4 regions of the Sulfitobacter sp. UBA1132 genome follow, and region 4 is predicted to be linked to each of the others. Evidence: riboswitches for the same ligand, from Rfam matches in the RefSeq annotation. Region 4 holds a riboswitch; each other region holds the start of a gene.
The links. Region 4 has a riboswitch for cobalamin ahead of B4F27_RS09245 (ABC transporter substrate-binding protein). Riboswitches for the same ligand answer to the same signal wherever they lie in the genome.
Positions count from the first base shown of each region.

Region 1: it holds a riboswitch for cobalamin, as region 4 does, so the genes downstream of both, B4F27_RS17345 (DUF1636 family protein) here and B4F27_RS09245 (ABC transporter substrate-binding protein) in region 4, are expected to answer to the same signal.
Region 2: it holds a riboswitch for cobalamin, as region 4 does, so the genes downstream of both, B4F27_RS17410 (energy-coupling factor ABC transporter permease) here and B4F27_RS09245 (ABC transporter substrate-binding protein) in region 4, are expected to answer to the same signal.
Region 3: it holds a riboswitch for cobalamin, as region 4 does, so the genes downstream of both, bluB (5,6-dimethylbenzimidazole synthase) here and B4F27_RS09245 (ABC transporter substrate-binding protein) in region 4, are expected to answer to the same signal.

Region 1 covers NZ_DCAN01000021.1:99,782-107,535, reverse strand. The annotation lists gene cobN (cobaltochelatase subunit CobN) at 1-1,741, opposite strand, end outside; gene cobW (cobalamin biosynthesis protein CobW) at 1,748-2,782, opposite strand; gene B4F27_RS17345 (DUF1636 family protein) at 2,779-3,159, opposite strand; cobalamin riboswitch at 3,254-3,471, opposite strand; gene B4F27_RS17340 (cobyric acid synthase) at 3,639-5,099, shown strand; gene B4F27_RS17335 (biotin transporter BioY) at 5,195-5,740, shown strand; gene B4F27_RS17330 (mannose-1-phosphate guanylyltransferase/mannose-6-phosphate isomerase) at 5,815-7,236, opposite strand; gene fcl (GDP-L-fucose synthase) at 7,291-7,754, opposite strand, start outside.
Region 2 covers NZ_DCAN01000021.1:113,434-121,187, forward strand. The annotation lists gene cbiE (precorrin-6y C5,15-methyltransferase (decarboxylating) subunit CbiE) at 1-845, shown strand, start outside; gene B4F27_RS17390 (cobalamin biosynthesis protein) at 842-1,201, shown strand; gene cobM (precorrin-4 C(11)-methyltransferase) at 1,198-1,983, shown strand; gene B4F27_RS17400 (cobyrinate a,c-diamide synthase) at 1,980-3,305, shown strand; gene cobA (uroporphyrinogen-III C-methyltransferase) at 3,302-4,018, shown strand; cobalamin riboswitch at 4,047-4,260, shown strand; gene B4F27_RS17410 (energy-coupling factor ABC transporter permease) at 4,334-5,017, shown strand; gene cobF (precorrin-6A synthase (deacetylating)) at 5,079-5,831, shown strand; gene cueR (Cu(I)-responsive transcriptional regulator) at 5,841-6,227, opposite strand; gene B4F27_RS17425 (heavy metal translocating P-type ATPase) at 6,248-7,754, opposite strand, start outside.
Region 3 covers NZ_DCAN01000008.1:22,965-30,718, forward strand. The annotation lists gene B4F27_RS06185 (BCCT family transporter) at 1-1,634, opposite strand, end outside; gene B4F27_RS06190 (hypothetical protein) at 2,001-2,762, shown strand; cobalamin riboswitch at 2,799-2,976, shown strand; gene bluB (5,6-dimethylbenzimidazole synthase) at 3,027-3,707, shown strand; gene B4F27_RS06200 (hypothetical protein) at 3,946-4,944, shown strand; tRNA gene B4F27_RS06205 (tRNA-Thr) at 5,133-5,207, opposite strand; gene B4F27_RS06210 (hypothetical protein) at 5,292-5,492, shown strand; gene murA (UDP-N-acetylglucosamine 1-carboxyvinyltransferase) at 5,496-6,767, shown strand; gene B4F27_RS06220 (DUF2948 family protein) at 6,764-7,234, shown strand; gene hisD (histidinol dehydrogenase) at 7,316-7,754, shown strand, end outside.
Region 4 covers NZ_DCAN01000011.1:333,125-340,878, reverse strand. The annotation lists gene recJ (single-stranded-DNA-specific exonuclease RecJ) at 1-1,105, shown strand, start outside; tRNA gene B4F27_RS09270 (tRNA-Glu) at 1,181-1,255, shown strand; gene B4F27_RS09265 (zinc-binding dehydrogenase) at 1,410-1,694, shown strand; gene B4F27_RS09260 (AraC family transcriptional regulator) at 1,750-2,646, opposite strand; gene B4F27_RS09255 (SDR family oxidoreductase) at 2,814-3,761, shown strand; tRNA gene B4F27_RS09250 (tRNA-Glu) at 3,946-4,020, shown strand; cobalamin riboswitch at 4,143-4,341, shown strand; gene B4F27_RS09245 (ABC transporter substrate-binding protein) at 4,485-5,501, shown strand; gene B4F27_RS09240 (FecCD family ABC transporter permease) at 5,522-6,550, shown strand; gene B4F27_RS09235 (ABC transporter ATP-binding protein) at 6,547-7,314, shown strand; gene B4F27_RS09230 (catalase) at 7,419-7,754, shown strand, end outside.

The DNA.
Region 1 (7,754 bases), on a different contig from region 4:
CGATACGGCGTTTGGCCTGCGCGGCCTCGCCGGGGTCATTGACGATAAAGGGATAGATCACCGGCATCGGGCCGATCAGCGCCTCGGGCCAGCAGGCGTCAGACAGGGCGACGGATTTGCCCGGCAGCCATTCCAGCGTGCCATGCGCCCCGACATGCACCATCGCATCCGCCTGCTGTTGCAGCCACAGATAGAAGGCGACATAGCCCGGGCGCGGCGTGCGGCTCAGGTCGTGATAGTCATCATCCCGTTCGGCCAGCGCCCCGCGTTCGGGTTGCAAGGCGACCAGCAGCTTGCCACTGCGCAGCGCCGGAAAACAGAACGCCCCGTCGTGAAACAGCGGATCATCCTGCGGCGCGCCCCAGCTGTCGGTCAGGTCATCGCGCAACGCCTGTGGCAGCTTTGCAAGCGCGGCCTCATACTCTGCCAGCGGCCAGCGGAGCGTTTCGGTGCAAAGACGGCTGGCAACCGTTTGCGTATCGGCAAAGTCCCCCGCATCCACGTCATAGCCTTGCGCCGCCAGCTGGGCCGTCATCTCCCGCAACGATGCCAGCGCATCCAGCCCCAGCGCATGGGCCATGTTCCAACCTTTGCCGGGGTAGGTGGACAGCACCACCCCCACAGACTTTGCCGCGTTGCCCTGCACCCGTAGCTGGTGCAAGCGCTGCACGCGATCGGCGATAAAATCCACGCGGTTCGCGTCGGCGCGATGGGCGAAACGGCTGTATTGCAGCGCCTCGTCCCGTTTGCCGGGCTGTTTAAAGCTGACGACACCGCCAAACAGACGGCCATCCACCTCGGGTAAGACGACGTGCATCGCCAGATCGGTGGGGGACAACCCGCGCTCTGATCCGGCCCAATCGCGCCGACGCGCGGTCGATAGGGCGACCTGCACCACGGGGCAATCTGATGCGCCCAGAACAGATGGTTCATCCGGCCCGCGCTGGGCGGAGAAAGCGGTGGCGTTCACGATCACCGCCGGATCAAGCCGGGCGATCTGCTGCGCGATCCACGGCGCGGTGTCCCCCTTGAGGCTGGGCGCGAAGAGCCCCACGGCGTCAAAGCCGCGCGCGTCAAGCGCGGTGATCAGCGCATCCACAGGATCGGTATCGGCAGCCGTCAGATAGGACCGGTAGAAGGTCACAATCGCGCGCGGCTTGTCGGAGGGTTCCGGCGCAGGGATCACGCCAGTGTGGGGGCGGTAGAACCCCGCTTCCGGCACGGTCTTGGCTCCTTTGGCCGGCCCCGCGTAAAGCCCCGCGGCCAGCGACAGCTGCGCCAGTGCCGCCTGCGCAGCCACCGCGCCGCCCGTATCGCACAGATGTTGCAAGCGTCTTAACGTCGAATGCGGCAGCGTCGACAGCGCGTCGAGCCGCGGGTCCGGTTGCCCGTCCGCAGGCAGCACCGCCAGCGCGATCTGCTGCTTGCGCGCCATATCCTGCAAGGTCGCCAGCCCGTAAGGCCAATAGCTTTCGCCCCCGATCAGCCGCACCAATACCGCCTTGGCCCCTGCAAGGGTCTGTTCGGCATAGGTATCGACCGACAACGGATGTTTCAGCGCGACCAGATTGGCCAGCCGCAACGACGGCAAGCCCCCTTCCGCACGATGCCAGCCCGCCGCGAAAGCCCCCAGATCACTGTCCGAAAAGGACAGCACCACCAGATCCGCCGGCGTCTGCCCCAGGTCTTGGGGCAGATCGCTTTGGTCCAGTCCGTGGCTTTCGCGAAAGACGACATGCATGGCGGCTTAGCCCTCCAGCACCGCGCGGATCGCGGCTTCGTTCACGTGATCATGCTCTGCGATCACAACCAGCTGGCTGCGGCGCGGCATGTCCCCCCAAGGGCGGTCGAACTGGCTGCGCACGCGCTCGCCCACGGCCTGCACCAGCAGACGCATCGGTTTGTCCTGCACCGCGATATAGCCTTTGACGCGCAGGATTTTCTGTTCGCGCGCCAAGCGCAACACGGCGGCCTCAAGGGTGGCGACATCGGCGACCTCGCCCATGTCGATCACCACGCTTTCAAAGTCGTCATGTTCGTGATCATCATGCCCGTCGTGGTGGCTGGGGCGCGCGTCGATGTCATCTTCGGCGGCGGCTTCCAGACCCAGCACAACGCGCGGGTCGATCACGCCTTCGGTCATCGGAATGATCGGCAGCTTGCGCGGCGCATGCGCCTCGATCACCTTGCGCGCGGCCTCGACGCCGTCGGGGCCTGCCAGATCGGCCTTGGACAGCAGCACGATGTCGGCGCAGGCGATTTGGTCTTCAAACACCTCGGACAAAGGCGTTTCGTGGTCCAGACTGTCGTCGGCATCGCGCTGCGCGGCCACGGCCTCCAGATCGGGGGCGAACTGCCCGCTGACCACGGCTTCGGCATCGGCCAGGGTAATCACGCCGTCCACGGTGATGCGCGACCGGATCGCTGGCCAGTCAAACGCCTTGAGCAAAGGCTTTGGCAGCGCCAGCCCCGACGTCTCGATCAGGATATGATCAGGCGTTTCGGGCAGGGCCATCAGGGCTTCGATGGTGGGGATAAAGTCATCGGCCACGGTGCAGCAGATACAGCCGTTTGCCAGCTCGACGATGTTCTCGGCGGGGCAATTGTCAATCGCGCAGGATTTCAGGATGTCGCCATCCACACCGGCGGTGCCGAATTCATTGACCAGCACGGCCAGACGCTTGGAGCCCGCGTTCTCCATCAGGTGACGGATAAAGGTGGTTTTGCCAGCGCCCAGAAAGCCGGTGATCACGGTAACGGGGATTTTGGTAAGGTTGGTCATTCGGTAGGCTCCTGTGGGGGAATGCGGGCGATGGATTGTTTGCGGAAGACCACGGGGCGTTCGCGCCAGGGCACCACGCCATCAGAGGTCTGGGCATAGGCAGAGACGCCCTTCACGATATCGGACAAATGCGCGTCAGTGTCGAGATCGCCATACACATAAGTCCAGCGCGACGGCCCACCCGACAGGACCATCGAACAGCCCCGCGAACAGGCCGACAGACATTCGGCTCCGCGCAGCTGCACACCGTCGGGCAGATGCCCCGACAGCGCGTCAAACAGCTGTTGGCCGGGGCGCGGCGCGTCCTCGGCAGTGATCTGACCTGCGCGACAGGTGGTGCAGATGGTGACGGTGACCGGTTGATCCGTGGTGGTCATATCTTGCCTCATACGTCGATGGGCCAAGGGGGATCGCCAGCAGCGAACGACATGCGAACAGCGTTCTAGGCCAGTCGCGAAACACCCCGTTCGCCCGTTACAAACTATGCTGGCAGGTCTCCCGGCTTGCGGATCTAAGGCAGCTTGCCTTGCGAACCTTCACCTTCCCAGCCTAGGGGCCAGTGGTTGAAAGCTCTCTCCGGTCACGGTCGCGGGGGCGGCTGCGCTTTGCGCTGACCCAAGGCTGGATCAATGCGTATCGCGTTCCCTCTTCGCCTGTCTGGGACAGGAACCAACATACGCCCTGCATTGGTCATTTGCCGGCCTCTGTCAAGCTGCGCCTGTCATAACGCAGGGGCCAAATCCGCTTTGCGCGGATTTTCCCGCGGGCGACCAATGCGCAGAGGCCGTCCGCGGATGCTTGACGGGATCAGCGCAGGCTGACACCAAGAGCTGCACAAAAAACACGAGGTCCCGCCATGCCCACCCGCGCCATCATGATCCAGGGCACCGGATCGAATGTGGGGAAATCGATGCTGGTGGCGGGCCTGTGCCGCGCGGCCACGCGTCGGGGGCTTTCCGTGGCACCGTTCAAGCCGCAGAACATGTCGAACAACGCCGCCGTCACCGAGGACGGCGGAGAGATCGGCCGCGCCCAAGCTCTGCAAGCGATCGCCTGCAGACGGCCCCTGTCGGTGCATATGAACCCCATCCTGCTGAAACCCGAAACCGACAGCGGGTCGCAGGTGATCGTGCAAGGGCAGCGCCACAGCACCCTGCAAGCGCGTGACTTCAGCAAGGCCCGCGCAGGGTTGATGGCCCCCGTGCTCGAAAGCTTCGGTATCCTCGGGCAAAGCGCCGATCTGATCATCGTCGAAGGCGCCGGCAGCCCGGCAGAGGTGAACCTGCGCCAGAACGACCTTGCCAATATGGGCTTTGCCCGCGCCGCAGGTGTACCCGTTGTCTTGGCCGGAGATATCAACCGTGGCGGCGTCATCGCCCAGATCGTCGGCACCCAAGTGGTCATGGACCCGCAGGACGCGGCGATGATCACCGGCTTTCTGGTCAACAAGTTCCGCGGCGATGTCAGCCTTTTTGACGACGGCTACCGCGAGATTGAACGCCGCACCGGCTGGACGGGGTTCGGCACATTGCCGTGGTTTGCCAATGCGCATCTGCTGCCCGCCGAAGACGCGGTGGACCTGTCGCGCGCCCCCTCCGACGGGGGGTTCCACATCGTCTGCCCCATGCTCTCGCGCATCTCGAACTTCGACGACCTCGACCCGCTGGCGGCGGAGGCTTCGGTGCGGCTGACCATGGTCCCCCCCGGCACGCCGCTGCCCGCGGACGCCGATCTGGTGATCCTGCCGGGCACGAAATCCACCCGCGGCGATCTGGCTTTCCTGCGCGCCCAAGGCTGGGACATCGACCTTTATGCTCATGTGCGGCGCGGCGGCGCGGTGCTGGGAATTTGCGGTGGCTACCAGATGCTGGGCCGGTTTATCGAGGATCCGCAGGGCTTCGAGGGCCCCGCGGGGCGCGAAGAGGGGCTGGGCCTGCTGGATGTTGAAACCCGCATGGCCCCGGACAAGACCCTGACCCGCGTCACCGCCGACCATGCCGCCACGGGCACACAGATTGACGGCTATGAAATCCACATCGGACAGACGGTGGGGGCCGATTGCGCCACGCCCTTTGCGCATATCAACGGCATCCCCGACGGGGCAGGGTCGCGCGATGGCAAGATCACCGGCACCTATCTGCACGGGCTCTTTACCAACGACAGCTTCCGCAGTGCCTGGTTCGCGCAACTGGGGCTGGGGGCAGGGCCGACTTCCTACAGTCAGACTGTGGAAGATACGCTCGACGCGCTGGCCGACCATATGGAAACCCATCTGGACGTGTCCGCCCTGCTGGCCTGTGCCGCACCGGTTGCATAACACCCGCGCTGACCTTTGGTCACGATCACGACGCTTGCTTAATTTTGTGATCGCGGGGATACATGCCGTCAAATTTACGCAAAGGACCCTTTGTTATGGAACGTAACCTGACCCTCGTTGCGCTGTTCGCTGCCCTGATTGCAGCACTTGCGTTGATCCCGAAATTCTCGCTTGGCTTTGGCGTGCCGATCACGGCGCAAAGCTTGGGCATCATGCTTTGCGGGACCGTGCTGGGGGCCAAACGCGGCGCGCTGGCCGTGCTGCTTTTCTTGCTGCTGGTCGCTTTGGGGCTGCCGCTTCTGGCCGGTGGCAACGGGGGGCTGGGTGCCTTCATGCTGCCGTCCTCCGGCTTCCTGATCGGCTTCCCCGTGGCGGCTTTTGTCACCGGCCTGATCGTCGAAAAATGGTACGGGCCCTCGCTGACCATCGTTGCGGCGGTTGCTTCGGTCATCGGCGGGATCGTCGTGCTTTATATCTTCGGGATCATCGGCCTGTCGATCGCGCTGGATAAATCGCTGCTGGAATCCGCCGCGCTCGTTACCGTGTTCATCCCCGGTGACATCATCAAAGCGGTGCTTGCAGGCTTTATCACCAGCGGTCTGGCCAAAGCGCGCCCCGCCAGCGTCCTGTCGCGCAGCTGATCCGACGCAAAGCCTGAACAACGAAAGCGCCCCTAAAGGGGGGCGCTTTTTTCGTTGCCAAGGCAGACGAAGCCTTACCCCCGCGCATAGACATCCTCGTAGCGGATAATATCATCTTCGCCAAAATAGCTGCCGGTCTGCACCTCGATCAGCACCATGGGCAGTTTTCCCGGGTTCTCCATCCGGTGCACAGACCCGAGCGGGATGTAGACGGACTGGTTCTCGCTGATTAATTTGACGGTATCGTCCACGGTCACTTTCGCGGTGCCTTCGACCACGATCCAATGTTCCGACCGGTGGTGATGGCTTTGCAGGCTCAGAGCTGCACCGGGGTTTACCACGATGCGTTTCACCTGAAACCGCCCGCCGATCACAAGGCTTTCGTACCACCCCCACGGCCGGTAATCGCGCGGCAGTTGGACCGCTTGGCTGGCATCCCGCCTTTTGAGCGCATCCACCGCTTCCTTCACCCGCTGCGCTTGCGATTTATCCGCCACCAGCACCGCATCGCCCATGGCGACGGCGATGATGTTGTCCAGCCCGATGCCGACCAGTTGCAACCCGTCGGTTTCCGATCGCAGCAGCGTGCCCGCACAGTCAATCGCGGTGGCATTGTCTGAACAGACATTTCCCGCCGCGTCAGGCCCGCTTTCCAGCCAGACCGCATCCCACCCACCCAAATCGGACCATCCGGCGGCGAACGGCATCACCGCGAGGTTATCCGCCTTTTCCATGATCGCATAATCGATAGAGATATCATCGGCTTGGCACCAAGCTTCGGGCGCGAGACGGGTCAGCCCCAGATCAGAGGTCGCCCCGTCAAGCGATGCGCGCACCGCGCGCACCATCTCGGGCGCGTGGGTCTGATAGGCCGCAATTATCGTCTGCGCCGTGAACAGGAAGATCCCGGCGTTCCACAGGAAATTCCCCGCCTGCAGCATCCCCTGCGCCTGTGCGCGATCCGGCTTTTCGACAAAGCGCGCAAGGGGTTGCGGGGTTTTGGCGCTCGCATCCGCCCCCTCGGCCAACTCAAGATAGCCATAGCCCGTTTCGGCCCGCGTAGGCGTGACGCCAAAGGTGACCAGATCACCTGCCTGCGCGCGCGGCACCGCGGCTTGCACGGTCTGGGCAAAAGCATCGCAGTCGGGAATCACATGGTCCGACGGCGCGACCAGCATCAGCGCTTGCGCGTCAGTGCGCGCGATATACAGCGCCGCGGCAAGGATCGCAGGGGCGGTATTGCGCCCCTCGGGTTCGATCAGGATCGCCTGCGCCGCCCGTTCAACCTGCGCCAGTTGTTCGGTCACGATAAACCGGAACGGATCGCCGGTCACCACAATCGGCGGGGCGAATCCGGGGCCGGTCAGACGCTTGGCCGAGATCTGGAACAGGCTTTCATCCCCCATCAGCTTGGCAAACTGTTTGGGGTAGCATTTGCGCGACAGGGGCCAAAGACGTGTGCCCGACCCGCCGCAAAGGAGAATAGCGTGCATCATGAGAGGCAGTTAATCTGAAAAATTCTAACGAGAGATTAATCAAATGCGAGAGATTTAGCTGCGCAGGTGATCCTGTCGCAAAAACCAATCATACGTCTCGCGCAGCCCGTCTTTCAGATCGATCCGCGCGCGCCAGCCCATATCCGCCAAACGCGAGACATCCATCAGCTTGCGCATCGTCCCGTCTAGCTTCGACGTATCGAACACCAACCGCCCTTTGAACCCCGTCACCTCCGCCACCATCTGCGCCAGCGCCGCGATGCTGATGTCGCGGCCCGTGCCGACATTGATATGGCTTTGCATCGGGTGCATCTGCGCAGCGTAGGCATCACGCGGCAGGTCGAGCACAAACAGCGACGCTTCCGCCATATCGTCCACATGCAGGAATTCCCGCATCGGTTTACCGCTGCCCCAAATCACGACCTTCGCCGCCCCGTCGCGCGTGGCCTCGTGGAAACGACGGATCAGGGCGGGCAAAACATGGCTGTTTTGCGGATGAAAATTATCCCCCGGCCCAT
Region 2 (7,754 bases), on a different contig from region 4:
TGGAGGAGGTCACGACCCTTGGCCTGCATGCTGCCCCGTTCGAGGTGTTGCTGCCCCATCTGGCGGCAGGCGCGCGGCTGATCTGCACTTTGCGCGATGGTGCGGCCCCTGCGGCGCTGGCAGACTATCTGACCGCGCAGGGTTTCGGCCCGTCCCGCCTGACGGTGATGGAGGCGCTTGGCGGTCCGCGTGAAATCGCGCGCGCGGCCGATGCCGCGACGTTTGACCTGGACGGCGTCGCCGCCCCTGTGGTGGTGGCGATTGCGGTGTCGGGAGGGGCTGGGATCAGCCACGCGCCTGGACGGGACGCGGCGCTTTTTGCCCATGACAGCCAGATCACCAAATCACCGATGCGCGCGTTGACGCTGGCCGCGCTGGCCCCCCGCGCGGGGGAGCTGCTGTGGGATGTGGGGGGCGGATCGGGCTCTGTCTCTGTTGAATGGTGTCTGGCCGCGCCGCACGCGCAGTCCATTGCAATCGAGCCGCGCGAAAGCCGCTGCGATAATATCACCGAGAACGCCCGCCGCTTTGGGCTGGGGGGTCGGATGCGCTGCGTGCAGGGCACGGCGCCCGATGCGCTGGCCGATCTGCCCCTGCCCGCTGCGGTCTTTCTGGGGGGTGGCGCGTCAGAGGATGTCTTGCAGGCGATCTGGCGCAGGATCACGCCGGGCACGCGGTTGGTGGCGAATGCGGTGGCGCTTGAAACCCAAGCCTTGCTGATCCGCTGGCATGGGATGCACGGCGGGCAATTGCTGCGGATCGACTTGGCGCAGGCGGCCCCGTTGGGGACCATGCAGGGCTGGCACCCCAGCCGCCCGCAACTGCAATGGAGCGTGACCCGATGACCGTCGCGGGCATAGGATTGCGCGCGGATGCGACCGAGGCGGATTTGCACGCAGCCCTTGCGTTGACGCGGCGCAGGCCGGACACGCTCGCGACCCTCGCGATCAAGGTGACGCCGGCGCTACGGCGTTTTGCCGATAGTCTGGGATTGCCGCTGATCGAACTGTCGGAAGCCGATATCGCAGACATCCCGACGCGCACCGTGTCACCGCGCGTGCAGGCGCGGTTCGGGACCGGATCACTTGCCGAGGCCGCCGCATTGCGCGTTGCCGGTCGCGGTGCCAAATTGACGACCTTGCGTGTGACCAGCCCCAATGGCATGGCCACCGTAGCTATCGCGGAAGGAATTGCCCCATGACTGTTCACTTTATCGGCGCGGGCCCCGGTGCCCCTGATCTGCTGACCCTGCGGGGGCGCGACCTGATCGCGGCCTGCCCTGTGTGTCTTTATGCCGGATCGCTGGTCCCGTCAGAGCTGCTGTCCTACTGCCCTGCGGATGCGAAGATCGTGAACACCGCGTCGCTGTCGCTGGACGAGATCATGGCAGAGATCAAGGCCGCCGATGATGCGGGGCAGGATGTGGCGCGGCTTCATTCGGGTGATCTATCGGTCTGGTCCGCCATGGGCGAGCAGCTGCGCCGCTTGCGCGAGCTGGACATCGACTATGACATCACCCCCGGCGTGCCCGCCTTTGCCGCTGCCGCCGCCGCTTTGGGGAACGAGCTGACGCTGCCCGGTGTGGCGCAGTCGCTTGTTCTCACGCGGACCTCGGGGCGGGCGTCGGCCATGCCCGAGGGTGAAACGCTCGAGAATTTCGCCGCCACGGGTGCCACGCTGGCGATCCACCTGTCGGTGCATGTGCTGGATGATGTGGTCGCGCGGCTCACCCCTCATTACGGAGAGGACTGCCCCGTCGCCATCGTCTGGCGCGCCAGCTGGCCGGATCAACGGGTGGTGCGGGCCACTTTGGGCAGCGTGATCGACGCCACCGACGGCGAACGCGGGCGCACGGCGCTGATCCTTGTGGGCCGCGCGCTGACGGCTGAGGAGTTCCGCGAAAGCTGTCTGTACGCGGGCGATTACGACCGCCGCTTCCGCCCCGTGGGCACAGAGCCGCGCTTTCCCGAGGGCACAGAATGATGGAGACTACGCAACTGCCCAAGGGCCTGATGATCTCGGCCCCGGCGTCGGGCACGGGCAAGACCACCTTGATGTTGGGCCTTTTGAACGCGCTCAGCCGTCGCGGCGTCGACGTGCGCCCGTTCAAGAGCGGGCCGGATTACATCGACCCCGGCTTTCACCGCGCGGCTTGCGGGCGGTCGTCCTATAATATCGATAGCTGGGCCATGGGATCGGGTGTGTTGTGCAATCTGATCGGCACCGCCCATGGCGGCGATCTGGCCCTGATCGAAGGGTCAATGGGGCTGTTTGATGGTGTGGCGCAACCGGGGGAAACCTCGAACGGGGCGAGCGCCGATATCTCTGCCATGACGGGCTGGCCGGTGGTGTTGCTGCTGGATGTATCGGGTCAGGCGCAATCCGCTGCGGCCACCGCACTTGGGTTCAAGACGATGCGCCCGGATGTGCATGTCGCGGGTGTGGTGCTGAACAAGGTCGCCAGCCCCCGTCACGAGGCGCTGCTGCGTCTCGGGATGGAGCAGGTCGGCATCCCCGTTCTGGGCGCGCTGCCCCGTCAGGGATCGGTCACGCTGCCGGAACGCCACTTGGGTCTGGTGCAGGCCGAGGAACAGCCCGAGCTGATGAAGCTGCTGGATGCGGCGGGAGATTTCATCGCGCAGCATATCGATCTTGATCTGATCGTCGCTGCCGCCCAAGGGCGCAGTATCCCCGACGGGCCAGATGTGCTGCCCCCGCCCCCCGGTCAACGGATCGCTTTGGCCAAGGACGCCGCGTTTTCGTTCATCTATCCGCATTTGCTGGACCACTGGATCGCCGCGGGTGCGCAGGTGTTGCCCTTCTCGCCGCTGGCGGATGAGGCACCGGACGACAGCGCCGACATCTGCTGGCTGCCCGGCGGCTATCCCGAGCTGCACGCCGGACGCCTTGCCGCTGCCGCGCAGTTCCGCGACAGCCTGCAACAATTCGCCACGACGCGCCCGGTGCATGGGGAATGCGGGGGCTATATGGCGATGGGGGCCGGGTTGGTCGACAAGGAAGGCGTGCGGCACCAGATGGCGGGGCTGCTGGGGCTGGAAACCAGCTATGAGAAGCGCAAGATGCATCTGGGCTACCGGCTTGCCACGCTGAACGAACCCGGCCCCGGCTATGACGCGGGCGCGCGGTTGCGGGGACATGAATTCCACTACTCGACCATCCTGTCGCAACCAGACACGCCGCTGGCGCGGGTGGTCGATGCCAATGGGGCCGAAGTGCCCGAGACAGGCTCGCGCCGCGGCCATGCGACGGGCACCTTCTTTCACCTGATTGCGGGGGCGTCATGAGCGGTTTTGTCTCTTTCGTCTCGTCCGGTCCGGGTGATCCCGAGCTGCTGACCGTGAAAGCGGTAAAGCGGTTGCAAGAGGCCGAAGTCGTTCTGTTCGACGATCTGTCGGCGGGTCCGATCCTTGAACATGTCTCGCCCGAGGCGGATCTGATCGGGGTCGGCAAACGCGCCGGACGGCTGTCTCCGAAGCAGGATCACGTGAGCCGTTTGCTGGTCGAACACGCATTGACCGGCGCGCGGGTGGTGCGGCTGAAAAGTGGGGACGCGGGCGTGTTTGGCCGGCTTGAAGAAGAGCTGACCGCGCTGAAAGCGGCAGGCGTCGCCTTCGAGATCATCCCCGGTGTGACGGCGGCGTCTTCGGCGGCGGCGGCGGCGATGATCCCGCTGACCCGACGGCTGACCGCGCGGCGGGTGCAATTCATCACCGGCCACGGCGAATCGGGTGCCTTGCCCGAAGATCTGAACATGGCGGCGCTGGCCGACCCTACGGCGACCACGGTCGTCTACATGGGCCGCCGCACCTTTGCAGGTTTCGCCGCGCGGCTGATCGAGGCGGGCTTGCCCCCCTCGACCCCAGCCCTGCTGGCAGAGGCGGTATCGACCCCCGATCAAAAGCTGAGCCGCCACACCGTGGAAAGCCTTGCCCATCTGCCACTGGATCCCGCAACGTCAGCGCCTGCGCTGATCCTTTACGGGCCGTTGACCGAATAGATGACTTGACAAAACCAGCCCGAAAATGACCACCTATTCCGGACGGTTCCCCGTGCGCCTTCGGGCAATCGGGGTGAAAAGGGAATACGGTGCGGTGCCAAAGCAAAGGTGCCAAATCCGGAACTGCCCCCGCACCTGTAAGTGAAGAGCAACCCGCATTGCCACTGGGCCACACCGCCTGGGAAGGCGCGGCACGCATGGACGCACAAAGTCAGGAGACCTGCCGTCATGGGGATGATCCCCGATCCAACTGGCTGCTCCCCCGGGGCGGCTTTTACATTATGCCGTCGGGGAAGACGGTAAGGAGACCTGAATATGCATATCGAACCCGAAGTCGTGACCGGCGCCAAGCTGGTCCTGTCCTATGGCACCGCCGCCGGTGCTGCGGCCTACACCGCGAAAACCGCAATGGACTCTGTCCGTGAGAAAGGCGTCGTGCCTTTTGCGGGCGGAGCCGTGGTGGCCACCGCGCTGACCTTTGTCTTTTTTCAGGTCTTCCCGCATTTCCCCGTGGGCGTGAGCGAAGTGCACCTGATCCTCGGGTCGACCCTGTTCTTGCTGTTCGGCGTGGCCCCTGCGGCTGCGGGTCTGGCGCTTGGTCTGCTGGCGCAGGGCGTGTTCTTTGCCCCCATCGACCTGCCGCAATACACGATGAACGTCACCACGCTGCTGGTGCCCTTGTTCATGGTCTCGGCGCTGGCCAAACGCATCATCGCGCCCAACACCGCCTATGTTGATCTGACCTATGTTCAAGCGCTCAAGCTGTCGACCGCGTTTCAGGCGGGCGTTGTGGGCTGGGTGGCGTTCTGGGCCATCTACGGTCAGGGCTTTGCCGCCAGCAACATCGCCGCTGTCGCCAGCTTTGGCGGGGCCTATATGATGGTCATCCTGATCGAGCCGCTGGTGGATCTGGCCGTGCTCGCCGCCGCGAAAACCCTGCGCGATTTCGCGAGCAGCGCGCTGTTCACCAAACGTCTGACGCAGACCGCCGCTGAATAATCCAAGACCCGACGCGGCCCCCTACTCTGCGGGCCGCGTCACCCCCTGCCGGAGCCTCAAGATGTTTACGCTTTCACTGATCGGCATCGGGTCCGGCAATCCCAAACACCTGACATTACAAGCCATCGATGCGCTGAATGCCTGCGATGTGATCCTGATTCCGTCCAAGGGCGCGGGCAAGGATGATCTGGCTGGCCTGCGGCACGAGATTTGCGCCCAGGTGCTGCGGTCGGACGGGCCTGATATTCACGAATTCACCCTGCCCAAACGCGACGCCGCCAACCCTGATTATCACGCGGGCGTCCACGATTGGCATGATGCCATTGCGCAGGTCTGGCTGGCCGAGATGCAGCGCACCCTGCCCAAAGGCGGCCGTGTCGGCTTTCTCGTCTGGGGGGATCCGTCGCTGTATGACAGCACCCTGCGCATTGCGGAGCGGTTGCAAAAGGCCGTCACACTCACCGTCGATGTCGTGCCGGGGATCACCTCTCTTCAGGTACTGACGGCGGGCCATGCGATCCCGCTGAACACCATCGGCAATCCCGTCACCATCACCACCGGTCGGCAGCTGCGCGATCATGGCTGGCCACAGGGAGTGGATACGATTGCCGTCATGCTGGACGGCACCTGCGCCTTCGAGGTGTTGCGGCAGCACAGCGGAGTGCACATCTGGTGGACCGCCTATGCCGGCATGCCGAACGAGCGTCGCATCGCAGGCCCGCTGGATCAAGTCTGCGACCGCATCATCGCCACACGGGCAGAGGCCCGCGCCGCCCATGGCTGGATCATGGATATCTACCTGCTGCGCCGGTAGACACGCGCGCTACAGCTTTTCGAGCCGTTGCAAGATCGGGCAATCGGGGCGGTCATCGCCAGCGCATTCATGCACCAGATGGGTCAAGGTCTGACGAATATCTTGCAGGTCCGCGATCTTGCTTTCTATCTGCGCCAGATGTTGCTGGGCGATGGCGCGGACATCGGCGCTGGCGCGATCCTGATCATCCCAAAGCGCCAGCAGGTCGCGGCAATTCTCGATCGTGAAGCCCAAGGCCCGCGCACGGCCCAGAAACGTCAGCTTATGCACGTCGCTGTCGCAAAAGCTGCGATACCCGTTGGTGTCACGCGCGGGCGTGATCAGACCGATGTCTTCGTAGTAGCGGATGGTCTTGGCAGGCAGACCTGCGCTTTTCGACACGTCACCGATGTTCATGGACGTCTCCTTTCGTTGAATTAGGCGGTTGCTGCGGCGGCGATCCACCGCAGGCGCAGGGCGTTGAACAGGACAAAGACGCTCGACAATGCCATGGCGGCGGCGGCAAGCACGGGCGACAGCAGCACGCCGAACAGCGGATAGAGCACACCGGCTGCAACGGGGATCAGCAGCGCGTTATAGCCAAAGGCCCAAAAGAGGTTCTGGCGGATATTGCGCATGGTGTGCTGGCTGATGTGCAGGGCGTTCACCACCCCTTGCAGATCGCCCGACATCAGCACCACGTCGGCCGCTTCGATAGCGACATCCGTCCCGGTACCGATGGCGATACCCACGTCGACCCCCGCCAGCGCGGGCGCATCATTGATCCCGTCCCCGACAAAGGCGACCTTGTGGCCCGCCTGTTGCAGGTCCTCCAGCGCGGCGACCTTGCCATCGGGCAGCACTTCGGCGACCACGGTATCGATCCCCAAACGGTCGGCAATCGCCTGCGCCGTCGCCTTGTTGTCACCGGTGATCATTGCGATTTTCAGCCCCGCTTCGTGCAGTGCCTCCAGCGCTTGGGGCGTCGTTTCCTTGATCGGGTCGGCGACGCCGATCATCGCGACAAGCGCCCCATCCACGGCGGCGAAAAGCGGTGTCTTGCCCTCTGCCCCCCATGCTGCCGACCGCCCCTCTGCCGCGCCGAGAGAGACCCCTTCGGCCTGCATGAAACGGTCCGCCCCGACAAGCACGCGACGCCCTTCGACCTCGGCGCGTACGCCGTGGCCGGTTTGCGAGGCAAAAGAGGTCACCGCTGCCAGCGACAGCCCCTTTGTTTCGGCATGGCGCAGGATGGCGCTGGCAATCGGGTGCTCTGACTGCGCCTCGACCGACGCGACGAGCCGCAACGCATCGGCCTGCGACCAGCCGTTGAAGACATCCAGATCCGTCACCTCGGGCCGACCGGCGGTCAGCGTGCCGGTTTTATCAAGCGCGATGGTATCGACCTCGGCCAAGACCTGCAGCGCGTCCCCCTTGCGGAACAGTACGCCCATCTCGGCCCCTCGCCCTGTGCCCACCATGATAGAGGTCGGCGTGGCCAGCCCCATCGCACAGGGGCAGGCGATGATCAGCACCGCGACGCTTGCCACCAGAGCGTGCCCCAAGGACGGCTGCGGCCCGAACGCCAGCCAGACAAGGAAGGTGGCCGCGGCAATCGCCATGACGACGGGCACGAACCACATGGTGATGCGGTTGACCATATCCTGCACCGGCAGCTTGGCACCTTGGGCGTCCTCGACCATGCGCACGATCTGCGACAGGGTCGTGTCTGCGCCCACATGGGTCGCGCGGTAGACCAGCGCGCCGGTGCCATTCACCGTCCCTCCGACCACACGCGTGTCGGGCAGTTTTTCGACGGGCACGGGTTCGCCGGTGATCATGCTTTCATCGACATAGGAACTGCCACGTGTCACGGTCCCGTCTACGGCGATCTTTTCACCGGGGCGCGCATGGATCAGATCGCCGACGGTGATCGCGTCGATC
Region 3 (7,754 bases), on a different contig from region 4:
TTCATCTCGGCGCGCAGGCCGCGGAAGATTGCGTAGCACAGGAACAGCAGCACCACAGTAAAGGGCAATCCGGTAGAGATAACCATCGACTGAAGCGACTTGAGCCCGCCCGCAGACAGCAGCAATACGATCGCTACGGCACCTTCGAAGATGCACCAGAACACGCGCTGTGGCGCAGGTGCATCGACCTTGCCGCCTGCCGTGATCGTATCGATCACCAGCGAGCCGGAGTCAGACGAGGTCACGAAGAACACGATGACCAAGACGATCCCGATCAGCGATGTGATCCCGGCAAGCGGCAGCGCATCCAGCATGGCGAACAACTGGCGTGGCAGCTCGGCTTCTTGCGCGGCGGTGTAGCCGTCGCTGATCACCTGATCAATCGCAACGCCGCCAAAGACGCTCATCCACAGGACGCAAACGAGGCTCGGGATCAGCAGGACGCAGGTCAGGAACTCACGTACGGAACGGCCACGGCTGACGCGCGCGATGAACATGCCGACGAAAGGTGACCAGCTGATCCACCATGCCCAGTAGAACGATGTCCAGCCCTGCATAAAGTTCACGTCTTCACGGCCGATCGGATTGGACAGACCGGGCAGATATTCCACATAGGCCAGCAGCGATGACCCGAAGGTCGACAGAATCGCCAGCGTCGGTCCGACCAAAAGCACGAAGGCCAACAGCAAAAACGCCAGACCCATGTTGATCTCTGACAGGACTTTGACCCCGCCATCAAGGCCGCGCAGCACGGACACGGTCGCAATCGCGGTGATGCCGGTGATCAGCAGAACCTGTGTTGTTGGACCAACCGCCACACCAAAGAGCTCGTTCAAGCCCGCGTTGGCTTGCGTGGCGCCCAGACCAAGCGATGTCGCCAGACCAAAGAGCGTTGCAAATACGGCGAGAATGTCGATCACGTGACCGGGCCAGCCCCAGACGCGTTCCCCCAGGATTGGGTAAAAGGCAGAGCGGATGGTCAGGGGAAGACCCTTGTTATAGCTGAACAGCGCCAGCGCCAGACCAACAACGGCATAGATCGCCCAGGGGTGCAGGCCCCAGTGGTAGATCGTGGCCGCCATACCCAAACGCACCGCTTCGGCCTGATCGCCCGCGGCCGCGCCCAAAGGTGCCCAATCGGTGCGCAGGCCGTCTTCGCCAACAGCAGTGCCACCCATGGAGCTCGAGAAATGCGATAGCGGTTCAGAGACGCCATAGAACATCAGACCGATGCCCATGCCCGCCGCGAACAGCATCGAGAACCATCCAAGGTAGGTGTAGTCGGGGCTTGCTTCGGCCCCGCCAAGACGCACACGGCCCAAAGGCGTGACGATCAGGAACAGGCAGAACAGCACAAAGATGTTGCCGGCAGAGATAAAGAACCAGTCAAAGCCCTTTGTCACCGACGAGAACAGCCATGTGAACAGCGCGCCAGACTGTTCGGGCAGCGCGAGGGTGTAGAATACAAAGGCAACAATACACACACCCGAGATCGCGAAGACCGGGTTGTGAATGTCGAAGCCGAAGGGCCCCACGCTGCCTTCTTTGTTGTCTTGGCCGATCTCGTAATCCGTGTCGATTACGGCAGCGGCCCCGTCGGGTGTCGGGATACCCGGCGACGTTTCATCTGTCATTAGATGCTCTCCATTTTATGTATTTGCGACTAATCATAGCGCAACTCCGACAAAACGACCACCGCTGCGCGGGAATTAAGTAAATGAATATCATGGCTTAGCCCCCGGATGCGGGCTTGACGCCCCTTTTGCGGGTCGCGGGCTATGCGTTTTTTCCGTGCTTTACCGCGAATCCCCTCTTTGGATTCGCGTGAAACACCGGGGCCGTTCCGCGTGCCACACTGCCCACGCCCGTCTGAACGGAGGGGGCAACCGCACCGCGGGATAGCGCCCTATCCCAAAAGATATGCCGGCCTATCCGTCCATGTCCCCGACCCACCTGCTTGCGCAAATGAAAGCGCGGGCGTCTGCGGTCACCATGGTCCCATGACAAATTTTTTCATCATGGGGGATGATATGAAAGTTACTTGCACACTACCAATTATCGCAACCGCGGCACTTCTGGCCGCTACCACTGTCAGCGCCGAAGGGTTCAGCCTGTCCGGTGCGCGCTCTGCCATGCAAAGCGACATCTCGTTCAACGTCATGCAATCCGCAGGGCAGGGGCAGATCAAGCTGCGCCATAAGGTCCAGCCCAAAGCGCAGGTCCGGTCCAAGACCGTGAGCAGCCGCAGCCGGTCATTCCAAGAGCTCAGCGGGGTCAGCACTGCCGCCGACCTTAAAAGTCTCATCGCTTGGGCCGAGGCAGGTCCGAAGGGCTATGACGCCGTGCAATACGGGGCCAAACGGCTGCCGCCACAGCGTCCGACGCAAATGACCATCGGCGAAATCTACCGCTGGATCGACCGCACGCCGGGCCAACCGCATGCCATCGGTCGATACCAATTCATTCCATCCACGCTGCGCAGTCTGGTGCGACAGGCGGGGCTAAGCAAGAATGACCGCTTTACCTCGGCGGTTCAGGACGGGCTGGCCGATATCCTTTTGGTCGATGCGGGGTTTAACGCGTTCAAGAAGGGCAAGATCAGCCGCCACCGCTTTATGGAAAACCTCGCACGTATCTGGGCCGGTTTCCCGACCTCTAACGGGCGGTCCTATTATCACGGCTATGCAGGCAACAAGGCCGTCATCTCGTGGAACGAGTTCGACGCCGTAATGAAGAAGATTTTCGCAACCAAACGCGGCTGATCCCCGCGTTAGGGCTTGTTCCGGGCGGACAGCCGTGGCCCAATGGCCGGGTCTGGTGTCCGCCCCGCGGAAGAATCGGGAAGCTGGTGAAACTCCGGCACGTGCCCAACGCTGTAATGGGGATGGTTTGCGCATAGGCCACTGGATTATTCCGGGAAGGCGCGCGGACCAGACGACCCTAAGTCAGAAGACCGGCCAGACAGTACAGCTTGCCCCGCATGGACAGCGGGATTGGCGCATAAACGTATTGTTGGGGACTGAACAATGCCGATACCCTCTGCGCTGGCACCCGCCGCGCCTTTTTCAGATGCTGAACGCGACGCCGTCTACAAGGCGATCTTTACCCGCCGCGATGTACGCGATCAGTTTTTACCCGATCCACTGGCCGAGGATGTGTTGCACCGCATACTGACCGCCGCGCATCACGCACCGTCCGTCGGGTTGTCACAGCCGTGGAATTTCATCGTCATCCGCGATCAGGCCGCACGCGATCAGGTCTGGCAAGCCTTCAACCGCGCCAACGAGGAAGCCGCGCAGATGTTCGAGGGCGACCGCCAGACAACCTACAGGTCGCTGAAGCTCGAAGGCATCCGCAAGGCGCCGGTCAATATCTGCGTGACCTGTGACCGCAGCCGTGGCGGCAAGGTCGTGCTGGGGCGCACCCATAATCAAAGCATGGATCTTTATAGCACCGTCTGCGCGATCCAGAACCTCTGGCTTGCCGCCCGCGCCGAGGGCATCGGGATGGGCTGGGTCAGCGTGTTCCGCGATGCCGATCTGCGTGACCTGTTGAAGATCCCCGACCGGATAGAAATCGTCGGCTACCTGTGTCTGGGCCACGTGGACGAGCTTTACCAGACCCCCGAGCTTGAGGTGAAAGGCTGGAGCAAACGGCTCCCCGTGGACGAGATGATCTTTGACGGTACGTGGCAGGGCGACCCGTAGTCACCGTCCGTCCCGCTCACGTTGTCATCTCCCGCAGTACGGGTAATTTGCGCGGTCAGCGGAACTATGCCGGTTCCCTGACGTTGCCTTTGTGAAGCCAGTGCATCCCGCGTCTGGCACGCAAAGAGGAAGTATTCAAAATGGGCGGTATCATTTATCTCGTTGGTCTTGTGGTCGTGGTTATGGCGGTGCTGTCGCTGGTCGGCTTGGCGTAAGCAAACGCCGGGGAGGCATTTACATGAACACGACACTCACTGAAAAAACTGCCGATGGATCCTATGTCGACTGGCCCGCAATTTTCGCGGGCACCGTTGTCGCTGTGGCGATTGGCCTCTTGCTGACCACCTTCGGCGCGGCACTTGGCCTGTCGTCGATTACGCTGGACGGAACCGACAACTCATCGACGCTTGAACTGGTGCTGACCGCGCTGTGGATGGTGATCACGCTCGTCGCCTCCTATCTTGCCGGTGGTTATATCGCGGGCCGTATGCGCCGCCGCGTCGAAAGCGCTACGGATGATGAAGTCACTGCACGTGACGGGATCAACGGTCTGGTTGTTTGGGGCCTCGGCTCTGTGATCACCGCCGTGATGCTATCAAGCGCGCTGAGCTTTGCAGCCAATACCGCGGGCAATGTTGCTGCGGGTGCAGGCAAAGCGGCTGGTACGGTCGTCGAAGCTGCGGGCTCTGCCGTGGGAGGTGCTGCCTCCGGACTGGCCGATGCGGCGGGTGCTGCAATCCCGGATGAGGCCAAGAATGATCCGACAGATTACCTGTCGAACCAGCTTTTGCGCCCCAATCAGGTCGACCGCCTGACAGCCGATCCCGAGCAACTGGCAGAGCAGACCGCCAGCATTGTTGCGAATATCTACCGCACGGGTGAGGTGAGCGAGGAAGACCGGACCTATCTTGCCGGCGCTGTTGCTGCACGCACCGATCTGACCCAGGCGCAGGCGAAAGAGCGTGTGGACCAAATCGTGACCCAAGCGCAGGAAGCACGTCAAGAAGTCGAAGACGCTGTAGCCGCTGCCAAAGCCGAGGCTGAACAAGCCGCGGCAGAGGCGAAAGAAGCAGCGGTTGAAGCTGCGCAAACCGCGCGTAACGCCGGTATCCTGACCGCATTTGTGCTGGCCGCCGCGTCGCTGATTGCCGGTGTGGCATCGGTTGCAGGGTCGGTCCACGGGGGTCGCCACCGCGATCAGGGCCGTCTGTTTGCCGGTCTGACATATCGCGGCTAAATTGCTTCACGTGAAAATCAAAACCCCGGCGGCGCAAGCGGTCGGGGTTTTCTTATGCCATCGTGATTCGGGATGTTCCGGGGCAGGGGGTGCTGCGACGACTTCAGGCGCATCCATGGCACATGCCAAAACCGCAACGCCAGATAAATAAGGCATCAGGGCAAAGCGATATGTTTAAAGGGGGGATCTGGTGCTGAAGGGGAGGATTGAACTCCCGACCTCGTCATTACCAATGACGCGCTCTACCACTGAGCTACTCCAGCACTGTGGGCGGGTGATTAGACCCATTCGCAATATGGTGCAAGCGTAATCTGGACCATATCGGTCCGCTGCGCTAGACAATCGACATGTCAAAGGATACCGCCCCACAAAAGCCGCCAAAACCCAATGTATTGCGGGAAGACAGGCTGAAAGCCGCGCTGAAAGCCAATATGGGCCGACGCAAGGCACAAGCGCGTGCGCGCAGCGACAAATGCCAAAGCGACGACACGCAAAATAATAACGCGCAGACAGATAACGGGCCGACCGGCCAAACCAAGGAAGGCTGAAGGATGGATTCGATTGTGGTCAAAGGCGGCGGTGCGCTGTCGGGACAAATTCCGATTGCGGGGGCCAAGAACGCCTGTCTGACGCTTATGCCCGCGACCCTTCTGTCCGAAGAGCCGCTGACGCTGACCAACGCGCCGCGCCTGTCCGACATCCGCACCATGACCGAATTGCTGCGGTCCCTGGGGGCAGAGGTGACATCGATGCAGGACGGTCAGGTTCTGGCGATGTCGTGTCATGGCGAGATCAACACGCGCGCCGAATATGACATCGTGCGCAAGATGCGCGCGTCGAACCTTGTGCTGGGGCCGCTGCTGGCCCGCGAAGGGCACGCGCAGGTATCACTGCCCGGCGGCTGCGCGATTGGTGCGCGTCCGATGGATATTCACACCGATGGTCTGGCTCTGATGGGCGCAGAGATCGACTTGCGTGACGGTTATCTGCACGCCAAGGCGCAAGGCGGGGCCTTGAAAGGTGCGGTCATCGACTTCCCCTTTGCCTCTGTCGGCGCGACCGAGAACATCATGATGGCCGCGACCTTGGCCAAGGGCACGACGGTGATCAACAACGCCGCGCGCGAGCCCGAGATCGTAGACCTCGCGGATTGTTTGCGTGCTATGGGCGCGCAGATCGAAGGCGACGGCACCAGCCGGATCGAGATTCAGGGCGTTGACCGTCTGCATGGGGCCACTCACCGTGTTGTGACCGACCGGATCGAACTGGGCACCTATATGCTCGCCCCGGCGATGTGCGGTGGCGAGGTTGAATTGCTGGGCGGGCGCATCGACCTGCTGTCGGCTTTCTGCGAAAAACTTGACGCGGCAGGGATCGACGTGACCGAGACGGACAAGGGTCTGAAAGTCGCGCGGCGCAATGGCGTGATCAATGCGGTGAATGTCACGACTGAACCTTTCCCCGGTTTCCCCACCGACCTGCAAGCCCAGATGATGGCGCTGCTGTGTACGGCGGACGGTACCTCGGTGCTGGAAGAGAAAATCTTCGAGAACCGCTTTATGCACGCGCCCGAGCTGATCCGCATGGGGGCCGATATCGAGGTCCACGGCGGCACCGCGACGGTTCACGGGGTCAAAAAGCTGAAAGGTGCGCCGGTGATGGCGACCGATCTGCGCGCGTCGATTTCCCTGATCCTTGCCGGTATGGCCGCCGAAGGCGAAACGCGCGTCAGCCGTGTCTATCATCTGGATCGCGGGTACGAACATGTGGTGGCCAAACTGCGCGGCGTGGGCGCAAATATTGAACGGATCAAAGACCAATGACCGAAGATGCACGTTTCGAAGACGGGCGCGAAGCCCCGCTGAACCTCGGCGCGCTGGATGCCGATGACCTCAAGGTGATCTCCTCGCTGGCGCAGGATGCTGTGTTTCCGGGATCGGAAATGCGCTGGCTGCAAAAAGAGGGGCGCTTTGCCCTGCTGCTGAACCGCGTGCGGTGGGAAGACGCGGGCAAATCGCGCCACGCCCCGGAACGCGTGCAAACAATCTTGATGTTCAGCAACGTGCAGCGCGTGTCCAGCCAAGGCGTGAACAAGGGGGATGCGGATACCATCCTGTCGCTGTTGCAGATCGAGTTCTCCGAAACCGATGCGCCCTCGGGCGACGTGCTGCTGACCCTCGCGGGGGACGGTGTGATCCGGCTGACGGTCGAAGCGCTGGATGTGACCTTGAAGGATGTGACGCGCCCCTATGTGGCCCCGTCGCGCAAGCTGCCGGAACATCCGGCCTAAGCGTTCTTCCACATTCTGTGCCGTGCGGGTCGCCCGTGTGGCATCCCTTCTCAGCCCATTGCACGTTGCAAAGGACATCCGATGCCCCAATTCCTAGACTTCGATCAGCCCGATTTCGAACAGGCGTTCACCGCGCTGCTTTCTGCCAAACGTGAAGACAGCCCCGACGTGGACGACACAGTGGCCGAGATCATCGCGCAGGTGCGGTCCAAAGGCGATGCCGCCGTGATCGAGCTGACCCAGAAGTTCGACCGCATCACGCTGACCCCCGACACCCTGCGCATCACCGCTGCTGAAGTCGACGCCGCTGTTGCCGAAGTCTCGGACGCGGATCGCACAGCGCTTGAGCTCGCCGCGGCGCGTATCCGTGCCTATCACGAACGGCAACTGCCCGAGGATGCACAGTGGCAGGACGACGCCGGTGCCACGCTCGGTTGGCGGTGGAGCGCGGTATCCGCCGCAGGGCTTTATGTGCCCGGTGGTCTGGCAAGCTATCCTTCCTCTGTCTTGATGAACGCGA
Region 4 (7,754 bases):
GGTCGAGGCAGGGCGCCAACTGCGCGAAGCGGGCGCACGCGGGCCTGACCTGATGGCGCTGCTGGATCTGGTCGGGCTCGCCACGGTGGCCGATGTTGCCCCGTTGATCGGCGTGAATCGCGCCTTTGTGCGTCAGGGGCTACGTGTCATGGCGCGGCGCGACAGATTGGGGCTGGCCGCCTTGGCCGATGTGGCGCGGATGGATACAGCCCCGGCGGCCTATCATCTTGGGTTTCTGCTTGGCCCACGGATCAACGCGGGCGGGCGCATCGGGCAAGCGGATCTGGGGGCAAGGCTGCTGGCCTGCGATGATCCCCATGAGGCGCAGTCGCTTGCCGAAAAGCTGGATCTGCTGAACACCGAGCGCCGCGATGTCGAAACCGCCGTTCGCGCCGCCGCGCTGGATCAGGCAGAGGCCCGCGGCTTTGACGCGCCTTTGGTCTGGGCCTCGGGCGCGGGCTGGCATCCGGGCGTGGTGGGCATCGTCGCCTCGCGTTTGAAAGAGGCGTCGAACCGGCCGTCGATCGTGATCGGGTTCGAGGATGGCATCGGCAAAGGCTCTGGCCGCTCTGTCTCGGGGATCGATCTGGGCGCGCCGATCCAGCGGCTGGCGGCCGAGGGCCTGCTGATCAAGGGCGGCGGGCATAAGATGGCCGCCGGTCTGACCGTGGCCGAAGACAAGCTAGACGCCGCCATGGCGCGGCTGTCAGAGCTACTGGCCAAGCAGGGCGCGCATCTGGCCGGCGCGGCAGACCTGAAGCTGGACGGCATGTTGATGCCCACCGCCGCGACGGTGGAACTGGCGCAGCAAGTGGAACAGGCAGGCCCCTTCGGGGCCGGTGCCCCTGCCCCGCGATATGCCTTTGCCGACATGCAGATCCGCTTTGCCAAGCGGGTGGGTGAAAGCCACCTCAAGATCAGTTTTGGCGACGGTAACAACACCAAAATGGACGCCATCGCCTTTGGCGCATTTGACGGCCCGCTTGGTCCGGCGCTGGAAAACCACGGTGGTGCACGGTTCCATCTGGCGGGCCGTCTGGACATCAATACCTGGCGCGGCCGACAGTCCGTGCAGCTGCGTCTGGAAGATGCGGCACCTGCGTAAAAATTTTTCATTTTCTTTCGATTTCTGCTTGCGCGCCTGCGCGGCATTCCTTAGAGAAGCGCTCACAAGCTAAGTGGCCCGTTCGTCTATCGGTTAGGACGTCAGGTTTTCAACCTGAAAAGAGGGGTTCGACTCCCCTACGGGCTGCCACTTGTACCCTTACCCGACATTATGAAGACAATACCCCATGAGCCGGGGCGAGATGTGTTTGCCGTTGTTTCTGCGCTGTTTGATCTCGCGCGGCGGGCTGGTCGGCTGAGCCTTGATGTCTTCGAACACAGTTTGCGCCTAACCAATTATATCCATGATCAGAAAACTGAGCTCACAATCAGGTCAATTAGATAAATCACGGCAATCTTCAGGTAGGCATCACGCGAGGATGACCAGCATGAAAGCCAAGACCCTTATCGCCTACGGTGACGACGCTTCGTTCGAAGCTGCCGAGCTGACCAAACTGGCAGAGATTGTGGACGCAGGGGCGCTGGAGCCCTTGCTTGATGACCAGAGGGTCGACCTTGATACGGTGGGCGGGGCCTATGACCGCCTGACCAGCGGGCAGGCCATCGGCAAGGTGGTTGTAGACGTCTGATCATACCACCAGACGCGTGAAAAGGGGCTGCCAACGCACGGGCGATGGCAGCCCCTTATTGGCCCATTTCAACCGGAAACTGCTGGGCTTCCCCCCATTGGCGCGGGGATTGCCCGTACATCCGCCTGAATTCGCGGCTGAATTGCGACGGGCTGACATATCCCACATCAACCGCCGCTTCGTTCACGGACATGCCGCCTGCGATCTTCATCGCCGCATTGTTAAGCCGCATGGATTTGACAAACTGGATCGGGGCCATCGTCGTCACCTGCTTGAACTTGCGGTGAAAGGCGGCGCGGCTCATCCCGGCGCGGGACGCCATATCATCGATGGAGATCGGCGCGTCCAGGTGAGAGGATACATGCGCGATCGACCGTGCGATCGCATTGCCCGCGCCGAAGACCTGTCTGGCAAAACGCCCTGCCTCCCCCTTCAGGATCGCGTAGTAAAGCTCGCGCAGCCGTGCCTCGCCAAGGATCGCCGTATCCGCCGGATTGCCACCCAATTGCAGCAAACGCAGCAGCGCGTCGGCAAAGGCATCATCCCAAGCGGCCAGCCTGATCCCCTGCGCGCGTAAACCGCCTTTGACCTCGGGAATCACATTGCCGGTATTTTCCATCTCCATCGACAGCTCTGTCATCATCCGCTTATCGAGCGAAATGATAACCCCGTAGAGCGGGCTTTCGGCAGAGGCGGTCGGCGTGCCGGCCTTCACCGGCATCGACATCGGGCAGCACATATATCGGCTGTCGTCATAGATGTACCTGTGCCCGTCCAGCACGGCCTCTTTCGCGCCGCTGACGATAGCAATAACGCTGGGTTCATAGACCGCCGGAACGCAAGGGATCGCCTGCCTGGCCCGAAACAGGCGCACCCCGTCAATGCCGGTTCCCGTCAGCCCCTCTTGGGTCGCGTTGTTCCGAATTAGCTGTCTGATCTGGTCTTTGCTCATGTGGGCAATCTACCGCGTCACATCCGCCTTTCGCAAGCGCGTGATACAATCAGGCAAGTATTCGCGACGATCTCGCCTGTTTTGAGCGCCAGCCGAGAGCTATTTACCCTTCAACATCAAACACAGCGCGCATCGCTGCCGCGCTGACATCGAAAAGGAACATGACGATGAAGGACACGACTTTCGGACCCAAAGGCTGGACACCTGATCGCCTTGGATCGCTCAAGGGGAAAACATATCTCATCACCGGCACGACGGCCGGTGCGGGCTTTCAGGCCACGCGCATCCTGCTGTCCAAGGGGGCAAAAGTCGTCATGCTGAACCGCAACGCCGACAAATCCATCGCCGCGGTCAAAACGCTCAAGGACGCGTTCGGTCCCAACGCCGAGGTGAGCTTTGTGCGGATGGATCTGTCTGATCTGGCCAGCGTGCGCGCCGCGGCGGAGGAGGTGAAACGCACTGTTCCCCGGATTGACGCGCTGATCTGCAACGCTGCCATCGCGCAGGTGCCGACACAACAGCTGACCGTTGACGGGTTCGAAAGCCAGCTTGGCACCAACCACTACGGACACTTCCTGCTGTGTGGGATGCTGTTTGATCGCATTCAGGAAAGCGCGGGCCGGATCGTTGTGGTGTCCAGCCTCGGGTACAACATGGGGATCAAGACGATCCAGTTCGACGACATGAACTGGGACAAGAACTATAGCGCCAACGCGGTCTACAGCCAAAGCAAGCTGGCGCAGATGATGTTTGCCTATAAGCTTCAGGACCGGCTGAAAGCCACCGATAGCCGCGTTGAGGTATACGTCTGCCACCCCGGCGCGTCGGCGACCTCGCTGATCAGCACAAGCGGCGGGCTGTTCACACGGGTCACCTGGTGGATGATGAGCAAGACGCCAATGGTGCAATCCGCCGAAAAAGGCGCGTATCCCGAGGTCATGTGCGCGACCGAAGACGGGTTGGCGCAGCGCGCGCTTTATGGCCCGACCGGATGGATGCAAACCGGAGGGCCCGTTGGCAAAGGCACGCTGAACCCTCATGCCTACGACAAACCCGTGATGGAGAAACTCTGGACCGTCTCCGAAAAAGCGACAGGTTGTCACTGGGAAATCTAAGGGAAACGCGCGCCCGCATCCCGCGCGCGGCGCGCGTTTCACGCGACGATCCCCTCTCGCCATACGCCCCTTGAAATACGGCATCAGAAGATTTGATTTTTTTGCCGTATTTCCCCGCTTTCTGATGCGGCTTGCACTTGCGCCCGCCGATGGCTTTGCCTAAAGAAGCGCTCACAAGTTAAGTGGCCCGTTCGTCTATCGGTTAGGACGTCAGGTTTTCAACCTGAAAAGAGGGGTTCGACTCCCCTACGGGCTGCCACTTGGTTTTCCATCCGTTTGTTATTTGCCTCTCGCCCGTTCTGCGGAACCGTGGCCCGCGTTATTTGCCTTTGCCCCGCGATGACGACCGCAAAAACGCAACTTGACGGGTGGGCGGACAACTGTCATCGAAACCGGGTCGGTTTCCTTCGGGAAATAATAGGGAATTCGCCATCCGCGCTTTGGTGTGGATGAACCGGAACTGCCCCCGCAACTGTAGACGGTGAGCTACCTCCATCATGCCACTGGGCCTCAAGGTCCGGGAAGGCGGGGACAGCCGCGATCCGTCAGTCAGGAGACCTGCCGACACTGAACCTGAAACACCGGGCGGGGTTGCTCGGGAGAGGATGATGATGGGACCGGATCTTACCACACGCGCAGACCAAAATGCGCCCGCGCGCCATTTGGCTGGCCCTTCTCTTTCTATTCAAAGACCCCGGCATCGGACCAACCGGAGCCCTTGATATGAAACCATTTTTTTCCAGCCTGACCCTGATTGCGAGCCTTGCAGGCAGCACCGCGCTTGGCGCAGAGACAGACTATCCGCTGACCATCGACAACTGCGGCCATACGCTCAGCTTTGACGCGGCCCCCCAGACCACCGTGACCATCGGGCAATCCACGACAGAGATCCTGTATCTGCTGGGTCAACAGGACCGGATCGCGGGAACCTCTGTCTGGTTCAGCCCCGTTTTGCCAGAGTTCAAAGACACCAACGATGCGATTGAACGGCTGGCGGACAACGATCCCAGCTTTGAAAGCGTGTTGGGCAAACGCCCCGATCTGGTCACCGTGATGTATGAATGGCACGTCGGCCCCGAAGGTATGGTCGGCACCCGCGACAGCTTTCACGAGGTGGGCGTGCCGACCTATGTGATGCCCACCGATTGCGCGGCCAAGGATAATTCTGTCGGCGCGGACGGCACGCGATCTGAACTGTTCACGACCCAGCAGCTGTATACCAGCATCGAAGAGCTCGCCCTCATCTACAACGCGCAAGACGCCGGTGCCACGCTGCTGGCAGACCTGCAATCGCGCGAGGCAAAGGCGGTCGAGAAAGCCAAATCGCTGAACCTGCCCCAAGGCACCTCGGCGCTGTTCTGGTTCTCGTCGTCCGAGATGGCGGCGGACCCTTATGTCGCAGGTCAACAGGGTGTGCCCGCCTATATGATGGACAAGCTTGGCGTTGAAAACGTCGTGACCTCGGCCGAGGAATGGCCGCTGGTCGGATGGGAGACTCTGGCGAAATCCGACCCGACCTTCATCGTGCTCGCCAAAATGGACCGCCGCCGCTTCCCTGCGGATGACATCGAGAAAAAGCGCGCCTTCCTGATGAACGATCCCGTCGCCCGCGAGATGACCGCGGTGAAAGAGGGCCGCATCATCACCATGGACGCCCATGCGATGGACCCGACCGTGCGTGCGATCTATGCGCTGGAAACGATGGCTGACGCGCTGTCCGGTTTCGATCTGGCCGAATGACCGCAATCGACCGCTCTGTGATGCGCAGGCCGCAGTGGCACTGGTGGGTGATCATCCCGCCGGTGCTGCTGGCCGCATTGCTGTTTGGTGCGGCCATCGGCGAGGTCTCTATCCCGCCGCTGGTGGTGCTGAAGGTGCTGGCCAACAAGGCGCTGAACGCGGGCTATGCGGTGGACAAGATCGACGAGGGCATCGTGTGGAACTACCGCATGGCGCGGGCCGTGGTGGCAATGTGCTGTGGCGCCGGTCTGGCGCTGTCGGGCGTCGTGTTGCAAGCACTGCTGCGCAATGCGCTGGCGGATCCCTATCTGCTGGGCATCTCTGCGGGGGCGTCCACGGGCGCTGTTGCGGTGACCATCCTCGGGCTGGGGGGTGGTGCCATCTCGCTGTCTATCGGTGCGTTCAGCGGGGCGCTGGTGGCTTTCGCTTTTGTCGCCTTGCTGGCGCAGGCGGCAGGGGGCGGTGTGGGCCTGCGGGCCGCGGGCGTGATCGTGCTGGCCGGTATCGCGGGCAGCCAGATGTTCAACGCCCTGACCGCGCTGATGATCACGAAATCGGCCAATGCCGAACAGGCCCGTGCCATCATGTTCTGGCTTTTGGGGAATATGTCAGGCGTGCGCTGGCCCGATGTACTAAGCGCCCTGCCCGCTGCGATGATCGGTCTGCTGGCCTGTCTGTGGCACGCCCGCGCGCTGGATGCCTTTACCTTCGGCAGCGACAGCGCCGCGTCCTTGGGCATTCCGGTGCGCCGCGTGCAGCTGCTGCTGATCGGCACGGCGGCGTTGGTCACGGCGGTGATGGTCTCGGTGGTGGGTGCGATCGGCTTTGTCGGGCTGGTGATTCCCCATGCTATGCGCATCGTCGTGGGGCATCGTCATGCGATCCTTGTGCCTGCTTCCGCACTGGCGGGGGCGGTGTTTCTGGTCTTTGCCGATGTGATTTCACGGGTGATTGTACCGGGCCAGGTGCTGCCCATCGGCGTGGTGACCGCTTTGGTCGGCGCGCCCGTCTTTGCACTGATCCTGATTGGCAAAAGGACGTCGCCATGATTCTGTCCTGTCACGAATTGGGCTGGCGGGTGCGCAACCGCGCCATCGTCAATGATGTGTCCCTATCCTTGCGGCCGGGCGAAAAGCTGGGGCTGATCGGGCCGAACGGGTCGGGCAAATCCACGTTGCTGCATATGCTTGCCGGGATTCAGAAACCCTCGCGCGGGCGGGTCGAACTGGACGGCGCTCCGCTTGCAAAGATGCGCCAGCGCGATATCGCGCAGCGGCTGGCCCTGGTCGAACAACACGCCGATACCGCAGATCGCATCACCGTGCGCCACGCCGTTGAACTGGGCCGCACCCCGTGGCTGTCCGCCCTGCGCGGGTGGAGCACAGGGGACGACGCCATCGTCACGCAGGCGCTGGCGGATGTGGATCTGTCGGGCTTTGGCGACCGCCACTGGCACACGCTGTCGGGCGGTGAACAACAGCGCGTCCATATCGCCCGTGCACTGGCCCAAAGGCCGCAAGTACTGCTGCTAGACGAGCCGACGAACCATCTGGACATCCGCCACCAGCTGTCGATCCTTGAACTGATCCAGCGCTTGCCGACAACGGCGATCATTGCCCTGCATGACCTGAACCAAGCCACGCTCTGCGACCGGATCTGCGTCTTGCAAGAGGGCAAGCTGCGCGCCATTGGCACCCCCTCCGAGATCATGACCGAACCCCTCCTGCGCGAGGTCTTTGGCGTCTGCGGGCATTTCCTTGTCGATCCGACGGATAACGCGCAGGTGATCCGCTTTCACACGGCGACCCATTAAGCGCGCCAACCGGCCACGGCTCTATCCAACTCCTTACACATTTGGTCGGGAACCATCCGTCACGCTACAGGTTTTGCCTGTGGACCCTGAAGGAGTAGCTACAGATGACCGACAAGAAGCAAACCCCTCCCACAACCACAGACGCCGGAATTCGCGTTCAAAGCGATGAACATTCGCTGACCGTCGGCCCCGATGGCCCGATCGTGCTGAATGACCACTATCTGCTTGAACAGATGGCGAATTTTAACCGTGAACGTATTCCAGAGCGCCAGCCCCACGCCAAAGGTTCGGGCGCATTTGGCACCTTCGAGACGACGCAAGACGTGTCGAAATACACGATGGCGAATATCTTCCAGCCCGGCGCGAAATGCGATGTGGTGATGCGGTTTTCAACCGTGGCAGGCGAACGCGGCAGCCCCGATACATGGCGCGACCCGCGC